DNA from 3 places in the Paenibacillus sp. FSL R7-0297 genome. Region 3 is predicted to be linked to each of the others. Evidence: riboswitches for the same ligand, from Rfam matches in the RefSeq annotation. Region 3 holds a riboswitch; each other region holds the start of a gene.
The links. Region 3 has a riboswitch for cyclic di-GMP ahead of MKZ24_RS01315 (transglutaminase-like domain-containing protein). Riboswitches for the same ligand answer to the same signal wherever they lie in the genome.
Positions count from the first base shown of each region.

Region 1: another riboswitch for cyclic di-GMP. It lies ahead of MKZ24_RS02120 (choice-of-anchor A family protein); the one in region 3 lies ahead of MKZ24_RS01315 (transglutaminase-like domain-containing protein).
Region 2: another riboswitch for cyclic di-GMP. It lies ahead of MKZ24_RS16520 (thiamine pyrophosphate-binding protein); the one in region 3 lies ahead of MKZ24_RS01315 (transglutaminase-like domain-containing protein).

Region 1 is NZ_JBBPAQ010000001.1:498,166-503,433, reverse strand. Features, by position in the region: gene MKZ24_RS02145 (MTH1187 family thiamine-binding protein) at 1-63, shown strand, start outside; gene MKZ24_RS02140 (sugar phosphate isomerase/epimerase family protein) at 114-893, shown strand; tRNA gene MKZ24_RS02135 (tRNA-Thr) at 976-1,047, shown strand; gene MKZ24_RS02130 (ASCH domain-containing protein) at 1,244-1,666, shown strand; gene MKZ24_RS02125 (hypothetical protein) at 2,104-2,481, opposite strand; cyclic di-GMP riboswitch class I at 3,295-3,387, shown strand; gene MKZ24_RS02120 (choice-of-anchor A family protein) at 3,469-5,127, shown strand; gene MKZ24_RS02115 (hypothetical protein) at 5,146-5,268, shown strand, end outside.
Region 2 is NZ_JBBPAQ010000001.1:3,779,635-3,784,902, reverse strand. Features, by position in the region: gene MKZ24_RS16530 (helix-turn-helix transcriptional regulator) at 1-77, shown strand, start outside; gene MKZ24_RS16525 (methyl-accepting chemotaxis protein) at 197-1,447, shown strand; cyclic di-GMP riboswitch class I at 1,951-2,047, shown strand; gene MKZ24_RS16520 (thiamine pyrophosphate-binding protein) at 2,166-3,809, shown strand; gene MKZ24_RS16515 (carboxymuconolactone decarboxylase family protein) at 3,861-4,223, shown strand; gene MKZ24_RS16510 (hypothetical protein) at 4,424-4,774, shown strand; gene MKZ24_RS16505 (3-oxoacyl-[acyl-carrier-protein] synthase III C-terminal domain-containing protein) at 4,876-5,268, shown strand, end outside.
Region 3 is NZ_JBBPAQ010000001.1:318,246-323,513, forward strand. Features, by position in the region: rRNA gene MKZ24_RS01310 (16S ribosomal RNA) at 1-943, opposite strand, end outside; gene MKZ24_RS01315 (transglutaminase-like domain-containing protein) at 1,347-2,138, opposite strand; cyclic di-GMP riboswitch class I at 2,171-2,251, opposite strand; cyclic di-GMP riboswitch class I at 2,325-2,405, opposite strand; gene MKZ24_RS01320 (class D sortase) at 2,533-3,186, opposite strand; gene MKZ24_RS01325 (GtrA family protein) at 3,356-3,760, opposite strand; gene MKZ24_RS01330 (glycosyltransferase family 2 protein) at 3,750-4,727, opposite strand; gene MKZ24_RS01335 (phospholipid carrier-dependent glycosyltransferase) at 4,812-5,268, opposite strand, start outside.

The DNA of each region.
Region 1 (5,268 bases), 180 kb from region 3:
GACAAGTCTTCTACGAGCCGCAGCAAGCTGGAATCCGTGGAACGTAAGCTGCAAGGAGAGTAAGGAGTACCTGTAGTTGTAATCAGATTCAACCTATAAGGAGCGGATCTTTCATGGCAAAGGCCTCACAGCAAATCGGAATTCAAATGTACACACTGCGTGACCAGACAGAGCGCGATTTCCTGGGTACACTGGGCAAAGTGGCGGAGATGGGATACCAGGCGGTAGAATTCGCCGGTTATTTCGGCGTGTCTGCAGGAGAACTGCGCCGTACATTGGACCGGTTGGGTCTTGCTGCGCCTTCGGCGCATGTGGGCCTGGATTTCAGCAGTCTGGATAACATGGAACGGGCGTTAGCCAAAGAAATTGAATATGCGAAGGAACTTGGACTACAATATATGATCACCCCTTCGGCACCGCTTCCGCAGAACCCCTCGATGGAAGATGTGACGGCGGTGATTCCCTTCTTGGAGAAGGCCTCCGCGATGGTCCGTGCAGCAGGCCTGCAGTACGGGTATCACAACCATGATTATGAATTTGCGGAGGTAGACGGCAAAGCAGTCATCGATATATGGCTGGGGCAGATTCCTGCTGAGCATATGTTTGCCGAGTTTGATCTGGGGTGGGTATACAGGGGCGGGGCCCGGCCGATTGACTATGTCTCGCGTTATGCCGGGCGTGTTCCGCTGGTCCACATTAAGGATTTCGGGGCAAATAATGAAGAGACTGACCTCGGGAAAGGGCAGGTTGATTTCGCTAGCGTCTTCGACAAGGCAGAGGAAAGCGGAATTCTGTATTATATAGTAGAGCAAGAGGCTTATGCCGTGTCGTCGCTGGAGAGTGCTAAGCAGGCGCTGGAATATTTCCGCGGGTTGGGGCTTATGCAGGGATAGGAAGAGGTAATAGTCAAAAAGGGTTGCGTTTTCTGCTGAAAGAGTTATAATATTTTTTGTTTGGCAGGGGCAATCCTTTTAAGCTGGTGTAGCTCAGGGGTAGAGCAACGCACTCGTAATGCGTAGGCCGGGGGTTCAATTCCCTTCACCAGCATCCGTAAGAACTCAATAGTGGCGCGGCTTTCCGGGGTTTTGGGGGTCGCGTTTTTTTATTTATTCATCCGATCGTCTACCGGCCCGATGCTTGCTTATGCTTAATACAGAATGCAGGACTAAAATGAAATCAATCTTATTAAACGATTTATATGTTATTCCTAGAGCCTATTTTGTTTATGAGAGGAGGCACTTGTATGAAGTGTCTGACGATTCGCCAGCCTTGGGCAACCTTAATTGAGCTGGGTGAAAAACAGATCGAGACCCGTTCCTGGCCGACGGCTTACCGGGGAGAATTAGCCATCCATGCCGGTATGCAGGTAGATAAGGCCATATGCAGGACAGAGCCGTATCAATCGGTGCTTGCCCGGCACGGCTACACGGCGGATAATCTGCCCTCCGGGGTAATCCTTGCGACCAGCCGGCTGGCTGGTTGCTGCGGGGTTACGCCTCAGCAAGCACAGCAGAACTGGCCGGGCGGGAATGAATATGTGTTCGGCGATTATGCAGAAGGCCGGTATGCCTGGAAGCTGGAGGAAGTCGTTGCGCTGGCTCATCCTATACCTGCCAAAGGGCGCTTAGGTTTCTGGGAATATCCCGTTCTTGAGCAGGAGTGGTGAATCCATTTGTGGCCAAATAAATAAAAATTTCATGCTTATCAGCTGTCAGCGGGTATCATAGGGATATTCAGCGGGTAATCTTCTTATATATATGGAAAGCGGACTCTGCGGTGGTATGCTGCAGGAGCCAGGGCAGAAATGCCGGGAAGGAGCGTATGCATAAGAGATGGGCAGCCTTCTTATCGCATGGCTTTGTATGCTTTGTTTGTTTATTGTGTTTAAGGATCAGGTAAGCCGGAAGATCCTGTATCCCGTAGCGGCTGTGGTTATCTGCGGTACGCTTGGGTATTGGACGATTTTAATGTAATCTTTATCTGGGTATCAGCTTATTTTCAGGTAAGGGATGTAATAGGGTACCCTGAGGTCTTGCCAATCATGGCGGGCCTCTTTTTTATGGGGGAAGTAACGCCGAGAATTAACATAGCCAGAGTTGCTGTTCATCTCAAGGCGGTTGAGTCCGGAGTGCCAAGACCCAAATATCTGCGCATGCGGATAGTAGACTGGGCGGTAATGACATCATCCAGCAGCAGCATCCGTTCATGATAACCCCTGCAGACAAATTTGGCTTCAATGCCAACTTCCAGCTGCTGCTGTGCATAGACCTTCAGACCACGGGCTCTCATCTCGGTGCGGACATCCCGCAGGTCGGCTATGGCTGCACCCGCCGCTGTCCGGAGAACCTCAAGGTAAGGATCGGGTGTGCGCAGCTCTGCGGATAGGATGGAAGCATCGCGTTCAAAGGCGGATAAAATGAGCGGCAGCAAGATATACGATTTCACCAGCATATTGTCCTGGCTCTCTGCTCTGTGCATCAATCTCATCTCCTCCAACGAGAACGTATATTCGTAATTTAACCCGAAGTTCAAAAAAAATCAATGGTATTTAAAAAAAGAGGGCTGTTAATGTGACATAATTCACAATAAAATCGGGAAAATTATTTTATATTAAAATTGAAATAATAAAGTTGTAAATAAATCTGATTAAAAGGAGAATGGCAATGAGTCATGAAGGAAATCTCCGCCGCGGTTTATTGTTTGGGTTATTCCTTAGCGTTCCGCTTTGGGTATCAATGATTGGCTGGATTCAGCTGCTCTAAAAATGGATTTCTGCGTGTGCAGATTTCCAGCCCTCTACACAAACTCCCTAGATATGTCGATTAAAGACTGCTGTGAAAACAGATGAATCTCATAAGGCTTTTACTATATAAGAGCTCTCTTGTATGTCCGGAAACGGGTGGTGTCCTTAAGGAGGATGGCACCCGTTTCTTCAGGTTCACCATGTGAGGTTTGTTTAAGCGAAGATGGGGGGGGCGGGGAGAAAAAGTAGGACTAAAATACTAAATTTTGATATTTGAAATTTAAGGATAATAACTCTGTGAAAAGGAAAAAGTACTGCGGCGAATTAGTGGGATTATCGACCTTTTTCGTCAGGAAGGTATGTTTATAAATTGTATAAAGCCTTATGAATAAAGCGTTTTTTATTTTTTTCATCACAAAAATAGCTGTGAAATTAATTGGAAATATATTGACAATATGCCAAGTGGCATCTAAACTAAAGTTAGTTCTAAAGTAACAAATGTCACAGATTTCTGTTGGGTATTACATAAGCTTTTCCAATTTCATATCAATCATGTACAAACGCAAACCGTTTCGAAAGAGCGGGACGCAAAGTCAGGAATCTGATGCCCCTTAAGTCCGGGCTATGGTCGTCCGGCCGCCGTGAAGCTAACCCTTCGTGGCGGTCTTTTTTTGTTATAGTTTTGCGACGATTTCATAGAATAGTTGAATAGGAGGTGTAGATTATTGAGAAAAAAATTGCGAAAAGCGGCCGCCTGTATTCTGGCGGGCGTACTGACCGTAAGTAGCGCCTTCACTTGGGGGACGGAGGTAAGGGCAACAGCTGGTGTACCTTACAATCCAACGCCGGTCTTGGGGATTGCCGGGAATTTTAATGCTTTTATCTTTGACGATTTCACGCAAGACAATGATCAAATTGAAGGCCGTCTTGCAGCGGGAGGGAATATTACTCTCTCTGGAGGTTACGGGGTAGCCAGGGCCTACAGGAATTCTTCAGCCACAGACGTACTCGTTGCCGGTAAGAAGTTTAAACATTCGGGTAGCGGAGAAATCTACGGAAACGTTGTGTATGGGGACACCATTGAAGCCAATGAGCCTATTGTGAATATTATAGGCGCGAAGAAGCAGGGAAGCCCGATTGATTTCCCGGCTGAGAAGCAGTATCTGATCTCGCGTTCTGCAGCATACGGGGCATTGTCCGCTACGAAAGAAATTGGCAATAATAATTATGGAACACTTACAATAAGTGCGCCGGATCTTTTCAACGTAGTTCACCTGGATGCGGCAACGCTGGCGAATACAAACAATATTCAATTCAACATTGCCCAGAATGCCACGTTAATTATTAACATAAGTGGAGCTACGGTCAATGTACCAAGTTTCGCAATGAATAACGGCAAAGCAGGTCAAGTGTTGTTCAACTTCTACGAAGCGACCAAGGTGAATATTGCGTATACCACCTTTTTGGGGACGATACTGGCGCCTAAGGCGGATGTCAATTATTCCGGTGCAGAGCTATACGGAACGCTAATTGCCAAGTCTTTTGCCGGCGGAGTAGAAATGCACCTAGGAACATACCAGGGAGATGGACCGCCGCCAAGTCCGACGCCGACCGCAACACCAACCCCCAGCCCATCGCCAACACCAACCGTAACACCAAGCCCTACACCAACAGTGAAACCGACTGCAACGCCGACGGTGAAGCCAACTCCCACACCAACAGTGAAACCGACACCGACGGTAAAACCGACACCAACAGTGACGCCAACGCCGACAGTGAAACCGACACCAACAGTGATGCCAACGCCGACAGTGAAACCAACACCGACAGTGAAACCGACGCCGACACCTAAGTGTACTCCGTCGCCAACACCGACAGTGAAACCAACGCCGACAGTGAAGCCGACACCGACAGTGAAGCCGACACCGACAGTGAAGCCGACACCAACAGTGACGCCAACGCCGACAGTGAAACCAACACCGACAGTGAAACCGACACCAACAGTGAAACCAACACCGACAGTGAAGCCGACGCCGACACCTAAGTGTACTCCGTCGCCAACACCGACAGTGAAACCAACGCCGACAGTGAAGCCGACACCGACAGTGAAGCCGACACCGACAGTGAAACCGACACCAACGGTGACGCCAACGCCGACAGTGAAACCGACACCAACGGTGACGCCAACGCCGACAGTGAAACCGACACCAACGGTGAAACCAACGCCGACAGTGAAGCCAACACCGACAGTGAACGCCGACACCGACAGTGAAGCCGACACCGACACCGTGAAACCAACAGAAACCGACACCACCAACAGTGACGCCAACGCCGACACCAACCAGACAACGCCAACGGTGCACCGCCAACACCCGACACCGTGACGCCAACCGACACCAACGGTGCACCGACACCAACGCCAACGCCGACAGCAGCACCAACACCAACGCCAACGGCAACCAACGCCAACGCCAACAGGCACCAACATCAACCAACGCCGGCACCAACGTACACCAACAGCAGCA
Region 2 (5,268 bases), 3.5 Mb from region 3:
CCGCTCCGGCAGAGCTTGCTGACAATGTTGCGACCACTCTGCGCGAAGCGGCTGCATTATATGCAGACAATGTGTAAACATACTCTTTTTGAACAGCCGGAAAGAATTATGTCAGTTCTTACAATAGACCGATTACGCTTTAATCCCCTATAATATTACAATACACAATATTTATTTCTAGGGGGAACTATAGTCTATGGACTGGATGAACAAGCTGCCGTTAAAACAAAGAATCGTTGCCGGATGTTACCTGGTCGCCGCTTTATTCGCTGTCCCTGTATTAATTACGCTCATCGCAATGGGCAAGGTAATTATCGGTATTATTCTGATTGCGGTATTGGCTGCACTGACCTACCCGCTTGCGCGCTTCATTGAGAGAACGCTTACATCTTCATTTGAGGATATCTCCAATGTGACGCATACGATCGCCAAAGGCGACTTCACCAGCCGTGCAGACGAGAACGGATCAATGGGCGACATCAGCCGCTCCTTCAACACTATGATCGATAAATTGAAGAAGATCCTAACCGATGTTTCACAGCTTACCCGCCAGGTTATGGATGCCAGCCGGGGTATTGAGGACAAGAACCAGAACCTTAAGATCGTAATGACACAGGTAGCCTCCTCCTCCAACGAACTTGCCCTGGGTGCGAATGAAATCTCGGTAGATATTGCCGACATGACGGAATCGATCAAAGATATCGAAACTAAAGTCTCCAATTATACGAACTCCACCAAAGAAATGAATAAACGCTCCACCCATACGCTGGAGCTGGTTGAAAAGGGACGCCAGTCCGTGGACACTCAAGCCGAAGGCATGCGGAAGAATATCCAGGCTACGCAAAAAGTAGCAGATACGATCGAAGCACTCTCACAGAATGCCCGCGGGATTACCATGATCACCAAGACCATCACGGAAATTGCCGAACAAACCAATCTTTTGTCACTTAACGCCTCTATTGAGGCTGCACGCGCAGGTGAACACGGACGTGGTTTCGCAGTAGTAGCCCAGGAGGTCCGCAAGCTTGCCGAAGAATCAACCGCCTCCACCAAGGAAGTATTCGGGCTGGTCCGTAGCATCGAGGCCGATATCAAGCAGGCTATCGATAATATCGCTATTAATGAAGAGGTTGTTCAGGTGCAGAACGAGATGATTACGGAGACCGCACATATTTTCGCGCAAATCGTACATAGTGTGCAATACATAACCGAGCAGATCTCCTCCTTCTCCGCAGAGAGTGATCTGATGCTGGAGAGCGCGCTCAAGATCTCTGGAGCGATAGAGAATATCTCAGCCATTACCCAGGAGACAGCAGCAGGTACCCAGGAGGTATCCGCAGCGATGAACGAACAAATTCATGCCCTGCAGTCCGTAGCGGAAGAGACCGATAAAATGACACAATCTGTCTTCCAGCTGCAAAAAACAATCCATATTTTCAAATTCTAGCAGCAGCCCAAAGAGACCTTTTCCACAGAGCAGTCTGAGGGAAAGGTCTCTTTTTGGCATGAAAAAAAAGATTGTGATGTAATATTCACAAAGTGTTAAAATAGTGCATAACGTAAAAAAACCGCCTTTGCACTTCTTTACTGCTAATTCTTTATTACTAATAAACTAACATAATTTCAAATTTTAATTACCCATTTCTTAAGACCTATTCCGGGGTTCTACCAGCCTATAATTTTAATACATCCGCATGGTTTCATGAGGTTCCTATAATGTTATGAGGCTTATGGCTTATGCAGATTAACCCCTGCTCTTTTTCCGCATTTGCATTATAAGACTTTGGCCTTCCAGACGCATCCATTTTCAAAAGTTTGAATATCTATTATTTCATCTCCTATTACTTCTGAATATTCGCCAAATTTCGCGTTTTGTTGCACAAGGCTTATTGACAAAAGGCGAGCGAGGAATATATTGTAAAGGAAAATTATCCTTCGCTGTATTGATAACAACATAAGAGGCAAAATTCACCGAAAGGGAATGACGCAAAGCCATGGATCTACAGTCTCACTTTTCCGGTGAGATCATGACAGCCAGGTTGCTGAAAAACTATGAACCCCCCGGGAATCCGGTTCAGTAATGGTGATTCGTGCAACAGGCCTGTGCTCCTATTTCGAGTACAGGTTTTCTATTGCTAGCATACAATCAAAAAACAACTTGTGGGGTGGATGTTCTGAAGACAGTTGCAGATTATATGGCGGAAGCATTACGCGATCTTGGGGTAACACATTCTTTTGGTATTATTGGCAAGTCCATTTGTCCTATAGCCCTCAAGCTTGTTGACTATGGCATTGAGTTTATTCCCGGCCGACATGAGTCCAGCTCCGGCTTTGCAGCAGGCGGCTATGCACTGAAAACAGGCAGTCTCGGGGTAGCCTTCGGCACCTCCGGTCCAGGCGGAACGAACCTGCTAACCGCAGCAGCACACGCCAAAGCCAACAATCTCCCGGTACTATTCATTACAGGCCATCAGTCCATTAAAGAGCTGGGTATTCCCCAGTGTCAGGATTCTACATCCTATCTCTCTGATTTGGCGGACATGTTCAGACCAGCCACTCTTTTCAGCAAGCTGGTTGAACGCGGCGACCATTTCAGTACAATTTTCAATCATGCCCTGTCTATCGCCCTTGGTGACAAGAAAGGACCTGTTCATTTATGTATTCCGTTTGATGTTCAGACCGAGCGCCTTGAAGAATGCCGGATTGTCCTGCCGCAGCGGGAAAAGCTCGTCAGCTACGCCAACTACGAACGGTTCATTTCAGCGATCAATGCTTCCAGCAGACCTCTGATCATTGCGGGTAAAGGGGTTAACCGCTCCGGTGCGCACAAGGAACTGGTTCAATTGGCCGAGACGTTCAACATACCTGTAGTAACCTCTCCCGGCGGTAAAGGAGCCATTGCTGCGGATCATCCGCTCTATCACGGTCCTGTGGGCGTTGGGGGATGTACGCACGGGGATGAGATGTTGAACAACAGTGATCTGTTTATCGTGCTTGGTTCGCGTCTGAGTGATATGACCATATGCAATCTGAAGAGGGAGAATCATCCGGATCAGCTGATCCAGTTCGATGTTGATCCTACTTTTGTTGGTAAAATACTGACTTCCCGCACTCTTTCCGTCGGCGGCGATTTGCGTGACAACCTGGAGCTGTATCTCAGCAAGGTTGATCCGTCCACCATAACCAGACGTGAAACAGAGATCTCCAATCATTATACTGAAGAGCTGCCAGTGCTGCCCAAGCTCTCGCTGGCTTCGGTAATGAGCACGATGAGCGATTTGATTCCATACAACAGCAGTGTGTTTGTTGATGACGGCAGCCACGGCTTCAATGCGGTCAAATGGTTCAACGTGAAGAAACCGGGGAGCTTTGTATTTGATGCCTACTTTGCCTGCATGGGGAATTCAATCGGCATGGCCATCGGTGCCAAAACTGCTTCGCCGGAAGAGACGGTCTTCTGCATTACCGGTGACGGCTGTTTCATGATGCTCGGAACTGAAATTAACACAGCGGTTTGCAAGAATATCCCGGTTATTTTCATCGTTGTGAACAATATGCAGCTGGATATGGCACTTAAGGGTATGGAAAAAACAACAGGACGTATCGATGGAACCATTTTCGAAGTCCCTATGGATGCAGTGAAATTTGCTGAGTCCCTGGGAGCCGCCGGCTTCCGCGCAGAGACGCAAGAGGAGTTTGCCTCTGCAATCAGCCAAGCAGTTGAACTTAACCGCGTAGCCGTTATTGAGCTGTTGACCGACCGTGACGAAATGCCTCCTACGGCCCACCGTACACTGGATCTCAACTAGGCTGTAATTTACTGATTCTCTAACTTACTATCAGGAGGCAAACAAGTGAATATGAACGTAGACAGTGGACTGGATCATTTCACCAATCTTTCCGGGGACTATGGGGCCAAAGCCCTAGCTCCTATTAAAGAGCATTTTCCCGAATTAGCCGAGTATATCATGGGCAATGCATACGGTGATATTTTTCAGCGGACCACCATCGGCTCTGACTGGAAAGAAATTGCTGTCATCTCTTCTTTGATCACCATGGGACAATTTGAGCAGTTGGGTGTTCACTATGTAATGGCGCTTCGCGTGGGGATGACCGTAGATCAAATCAAAGGTATCCTGCTTCATCTGACACCTTGTATCGGCGCACCCAGAGTGATCTCGGCGTTCAATGTTCTGCTGCAGACGCTGGAAGATATTCGTTAATTAATAGCATAATATTACATCATTCGACTTATGTATTGCGTAATCAAGAAAGTTCTGGTTATAATGAAGGCAAAATATCCCAAAACCAAGTTCACTTTGTCGAATATCGTCGCAGGAACGTAGTTTTTCGGGATATCAACATGATGAATCATCAGGTCACTCTGAATAGTCATGCAATTTAAATTACGGGAGAGATGAACATGGGACAATTTATTTTGAAAACGGACACTGCGAAGAAAGTAATTAACATCGAGCTGGAAGGAACCTTCTCGAACGAGGACGGTCTTAAATCGATACAAGCCTATCAGCAGACCATCAATCCGATCAACCCATCCGAATATGCACTGGATATCGATTGCCGCAAGCTTAATGTAACCGCTCCAGATGTGGTGCCGTTGCTCGAAGGCTGCTTCATCATGTTCAAGGCAGACGGCTTCCAAAAAGTGAGCCTTACCCTTGAGAATAACCCTATTCTCAAAATGCAGCTGGCGCGTCTGGGCCGCAAAGCAGGACTCGAAAACCTGGAAATTACGTCTACCGTACAAGCTTAAGTTAACTTATTGTTAAACCATTATTAGCGGTTTGAAACGCAAGATTCGCTCACGAAACGAAGTGTATGCTTACGGGCTACAAAACTTTTAGGAGGTTTACTATGGCAGGGATTCGCATTAAGGACATTGATATCTATCATCCAAGCAAAAGAATCGGCAATGACTTCTTCATTCAGCACTTCGATGAGAAGGGAATTGATATCCGTGGCCTGCTGGCTGCTCTTGGCCGTGAAAACCGCTACAGTATCGACAGCAAGGATGAGAACTCCCTGACAATGGCTTTTGAAGCCGCAAGCAATGTACTGGACAAGACCGGCCTGACCGGTGCAGACATTGACCTGATCGCTTATGCAAGCCAGACTCCTGAATATATTTTCCCAACGAACTCATTGATGATTCACCGCCTGATTAATGGTGCATCGCACACGATCTGTATCGACAGTAATGCCAACTGTGCAGGAATGACTGCCTCGGTTGAACAGGTCAGCCGTCAA
Region 3 (5,268 bases):
GGTCCCCGTCAATTCCTTTGAGTTTCAGTCTTGCGACCGTACTCCCCAGGCGGAGTGCTTACTGTGTTAACTTCGGCACCAAGGGTATCGAAACCCCTAACACCTAGCACTCATCGTTTACGGCGTGGACTACCAGGGTATCTAATCCTGTTTGCTCCCCACGCTTTCGCGCCTCAGCGTCAGTTACAGCCCAGAAAGTCGCCTTCGCCACTGGTGTTCCTCCACATATCTACGCATTTCACCGCTACACGTGGAATTCCACTTTCCTCTTCTGTACTCAAGTCACCCAGTTTCCAGTGCGACCCCAGGTTGAGCCCAAGGTTTAAACACCAGACTTAAATGACCGCCTGCGCGCGCTTTACGCCCAATAATTCCGGACAACGCTTGCCCCCTACGTATTACCGCGGCTGCTGGCACGTAGTTAGCCGGGGCTTTCTTCTCAGGTACCGTCACTCCGGTAGCAGTTACTCTACCGGACGTTCTTCCCTGGCAACAGAGCTTTACGATCCGAAAACCTTCATCACTCACGCGGCATTGCTCCGTCAGGCTTTCGCCCATTGCGGAAGATTCCCTACTGCTGCCTCCCGTAGGAGTCTGGGCCGTGTCTCAGTCCCAGTGTGGCCGTTCACCCTCTCAGGTCGGCTACGCATCGTCGCCTTGGTGAGCCGTTACCCCACCAACTAGCTAATGCGCCGCAGGCCCATCCCCAAGTGGCAGATTGCTCCGCCTTTCATTCTCTCTTCAGGAGAGGAAAGAAATTATCCGGTATTAGCTACCGTTTCCGATAGTTATCCCAGTCTTGAGGGCAGGTTGCCTACGTGTTACTCACCCGTCCGCCGCTAAGTTCATTTGAAAGCAAGCTTTCAAATGAACTCCGCTCGACTTGCATGTATTAGGCATGCCGCCAGCGTTCGTCCTGAGCCAGGATCAAACTCTCCAAATTGTATTTAGAAAGAGCGATTGCTCATTTTGAAACATCTGACGAGAATTTTCATTCTCACGATGAAGTTTCTAAAGCGTACAAGACGCTGTGAAACTCATCATTTTTGGATCTCGCCGAAGCGATCTCCCACTCACTCGTTGTTCAGTTTTCAAAGATCAAGCTTGTTGTCAACGACGACTACCGCGTCACCAGCAACTCTTATAATATATCACGTTCATCCGAGTAATGCAAGCTTTATTTTGAATTCACTTATTTAAGTCATTTCTCATTAAGTTTGCCGCTCCAACAACGCTTACTTATAATACCCTATCTCTCTACTAAAAAGCAACCCTTTCCTAAATAAAAATAACCCGCTTAATAATTAAGCGGGTTATCCTCAATGAAACTATAAATGCATCTGCTCTTAGTAGAACTTAGCTGCAGTATATTTACTTGCTACTTTAACCAGATCTGCTGTTTTGCTGTTCTTGGCAAGTCCAGCATCAACTGTAGTATCAATAGTTACCCATTTGCCATTAAGGAACACTTCATTCCAAGCGTGGTAAGACGTCACATAGCTTGTGTTACCCATAACCAGTTTGGTAGGAATACCTTCACTGCGAAGCATAGTAGCGAATAAGGAAGCGTAGTCGTAGCAGATTCCTTTCTTGGAAACAAGAGTACTGTCGTTGTTAGGGATGTAATCTGTAGTTACACTGGAAGCCAGGGAATAATCATACTTCACATTGGCAACGATATAATTATAGATAGCCTTCACTTTGTCTTCATCTGATGTCAAACCTTGTGTAAGTTGTGCTGCTTTCAGAACTGCTTTATCGGAAGAACTCCATTTAACATTCTGTACGGAGCTCAGATATACTGCGTTGGCGTTGCTCAGGCTAAGATCTACCGTCTCGGAAGAAATTACTTTGTATTTGTTGCCGGTAGTGTTCTCAAGTACGGAAACCTTGTATGAACCGTTACCTTGTTGCAGCGGGAATGTTTCAGTTGGTTTGGAGGTGTACAAGTTGTAAGTGTAGCTGTTATTGTCTTTGGTGATCATCAGCTTAATCTTCTTATCCTTAGGAACATTATAAGATACTCCGATAACACCCTGATCCAGTTGACCTATGTTCAACCAGCCTGCATCTGCATTAGCAGCTTGAGCTGTACCTGTCTGCATCGACGTAACCACTACGAATAGTGTAACCAACATTAGATAGAACTTCTTCATTGGATAAAACCCCTTTCGGTAGCTGGCTGCCATCCTTACGGGAAGGCCCTTTAGCTTTGCGTCCCTACCTTTCGATAGGTTTGCCGTTATCGTATAAGCTTTATCTGTCCTTGCTTCTACCATAAAATGCTAGATATACAATAAGAACAAACAAAAAAAGCCTCTTCATTCGGTAGCTGGCTGCCATCCTTACGGGAAGGCCCTTTAGCTTTGCGTCCCTACCTTTCGATAGGTTTGCCGTTTATCGTGTATTAGCTTTATATAGTTATATCTTACCATATCTATTTCTATTATCAAGACCTAAATCACTAGATTTCTGCGAAAACAAATAAAAATTTTAAGTATTTTAAATTTTTCCGTCATCATTCTACAAACATCAGGATAACTTTGCGTGAATGATAAGTCTATGCGTTGGATTCACCAGCGGATCACAAGTAATGAGTGTAAGAATCTTGTCATCCTCATTCCCTTTCAATACGGATACATCGGTCGGTTCCACAATAGTTACATCATAAACTACATAATTGTATTCCTGCTTACCGGTTGTAACGGAAATAGCGTCCCCCACTCCGACTTCATTCAATCTATTGAACAGCCTTCCCGTAGTTCTTGATCTATGCGCTGCAATCGCAGCATTGCCAGTAGCGCCGAGCGGAGCCGTCTCCTTCATATGCGCAGCTGCATGCTTCATATTCGCCTTGGTGGCGCCTTCCAGTACAGGCAGCTTCAGATCTATTTTGTCGATTTTGATAATCGCCATCACCTTGCCTCCGACTTCAATCTCAGGCGCTGCAGAGGGTTCAGGCTCTTCCGCAGCCGACTCATCTGCCAGCAGCTGGGTTACTTCCGCGTAAGGCTTACTTAGATCAGCACTGGCCGGAGCTGAGGCAGACGGAACGATTTCACTGTAGGCCTGTTCAGCCTCTTCCAGCAGCTTTTGCTGCTGACGGTCATTGTACCATTCGCTTCCTTTGGGATAGAGCATAATTAGCACCCCGGCAAGTATAATCAAATAGGATAATTTCCGCATGACAATCGCCTCCGTAATATAGAATAGATGATACCCTTCCGGAATAATTAAGAAGCAATGCTTCTATATAACAAGTAGAAACGACTTTACCGTCCTTTTTAAGGACGGTACCGTTTCAGCGAGAAATAGAAGGTAATTTATAGCAGCAAGCATATAAATTCATATATTTTCAGAATACCCACTTCCGGCTTCCGAAGAAATTAATGATTACCGTAACAAATGTGACCAGCACTTTGGCGATCAGCACTTGAATACCGAGAGAATCGGTCAATATATGAATCAGCAGCACCGATATAACCAGCACCAACAGGTTCAGCACGATAAACCTGACCAGCTGCATCCGGTCGAAGCCCTCTTTATTGCCGATGTCCCTGTCACGGAAGGTTACCTTTTTGTTCCAGAAGAAGCTGTTGGCCGTACCGGCGCTATAGGAAATAATCTGCGCAGGGGTATTGATCATCCCAAGGGAATGCAGCAGTGTGAATACAGCAAAGTCAACCAATGTATTCAGCAGGCCTACCGCATTGAATTTCAGGAACTGGATGAACCCCGCACTCCATCTCTTATCTGGCATAATCGCTTTCCTTCCGCGTGTCTTCTATTTCCGCATCCGGATAGCCTTTGGTCTCACGCACAATATAGAGCGGTCTGTCCTTCGACTCATCATAGATCCGTCCGATATACTCTCCAATTACCCCCAGCAGCATCAGCACAATCCCATTGAAGAGCAGGTTCACGCCAACTATAGATGCCCATCCGGGTACGGTCCAGGAGGTAAAGATTTTTTGGAACAATACCAGGAACAGATAGATGAAGCTGGAAAAGGACAGAAAGAATCCGATATAGGATGCGATTTTGAGCGGTTTGTGGGAAAAGGAGGTGATGCCGTCGAGCGCAAACCGGATCATTTTCTTGAGCGGATACTTCGTTTCCCCGGCAAAGCGCTCCTCCCGCACATATTCTACCATGGTCTGCCGGAAGCCTACCCAGCTCACCAGACCCCGGACGTACCGGTTCTTCTCCTTCAGACCGCGCAGCACATCACAGACTTTACGGTCGATCAGCCGGAAGTCCCCGGTATCGGTAGGGATTTCAACACTGGTCATACTGCTGAGCAGGCGGTAAAAGATCTTAGCGGTGACTTTCTTGAATAAAGTCTCCCCGTGACGCTTCAACCGCTTGGCATACACAACTTCGTAGCCCTCTTTCCACTTCGCAATCATCTGCAGAATAACCTCAGGAGGATCTTGGAGGTCTGCGTCAATCACCACGACTGCCTGGCCTTCGGCATAATCCATACCAGCCGTAATCGCCACCTGGTGGCCGAAATTACGGGAGAAGTCGATCAGCTTGACATGCTCATCCCGGCTGCTGATCTCGCGCATGATCTCCGCCGTACGGTCCCGGCTGCCGTCATTGACGAAAACCAGTTCATAGGAATCGCCGCAACCATCCATTACTTTTTTGAGCCGCTCATAGGTTACCTGAATGACTTCCTCCTCATTGAACATGGGGACAATCACACTGTATCTGGCTTTCACCTTAGTTCCTCCTATAAGTTTCTACGAGATCCCCCGCAATAAAACTGACTTTTTAAGCATCTGTGCCTCATTAAATAGTGCCCCCTAGAATACCCAGGAAGGGAACCACCGCAGTACCGTATTTATATAACTGCTATTAACCTGCATTCCGGATAATACCGGATAGAACATTACAAACAGGATGGCTGCTGCAGCCACATAGGCATACCGCAGGTATTTAGCATCGCCGAATCTGCTGTCAAGCAGCTTCAGGATATAGACAACCGACAGAATCATAAACGGCACCATCGCAAAATAATGGTACAGGAACGTCTCACGCGGCACAAGCATCCACGGAACATACTGTGAGAAGAACCCGATCCAGATCATGTACAGATTCTTGTCCCGGCGTTTCACGGTAAACCACACGGCTGCCAGCATAGCGAAGATTCCTGTCCACCAGATGAGCGGATTCCCCATGGTCACGATGCTGCTGGCCTTGCCTTCCGGCAATCCTTCACCGCCGCTGAAGAACCAGACCGGACGTTTCATGAACGGCCAC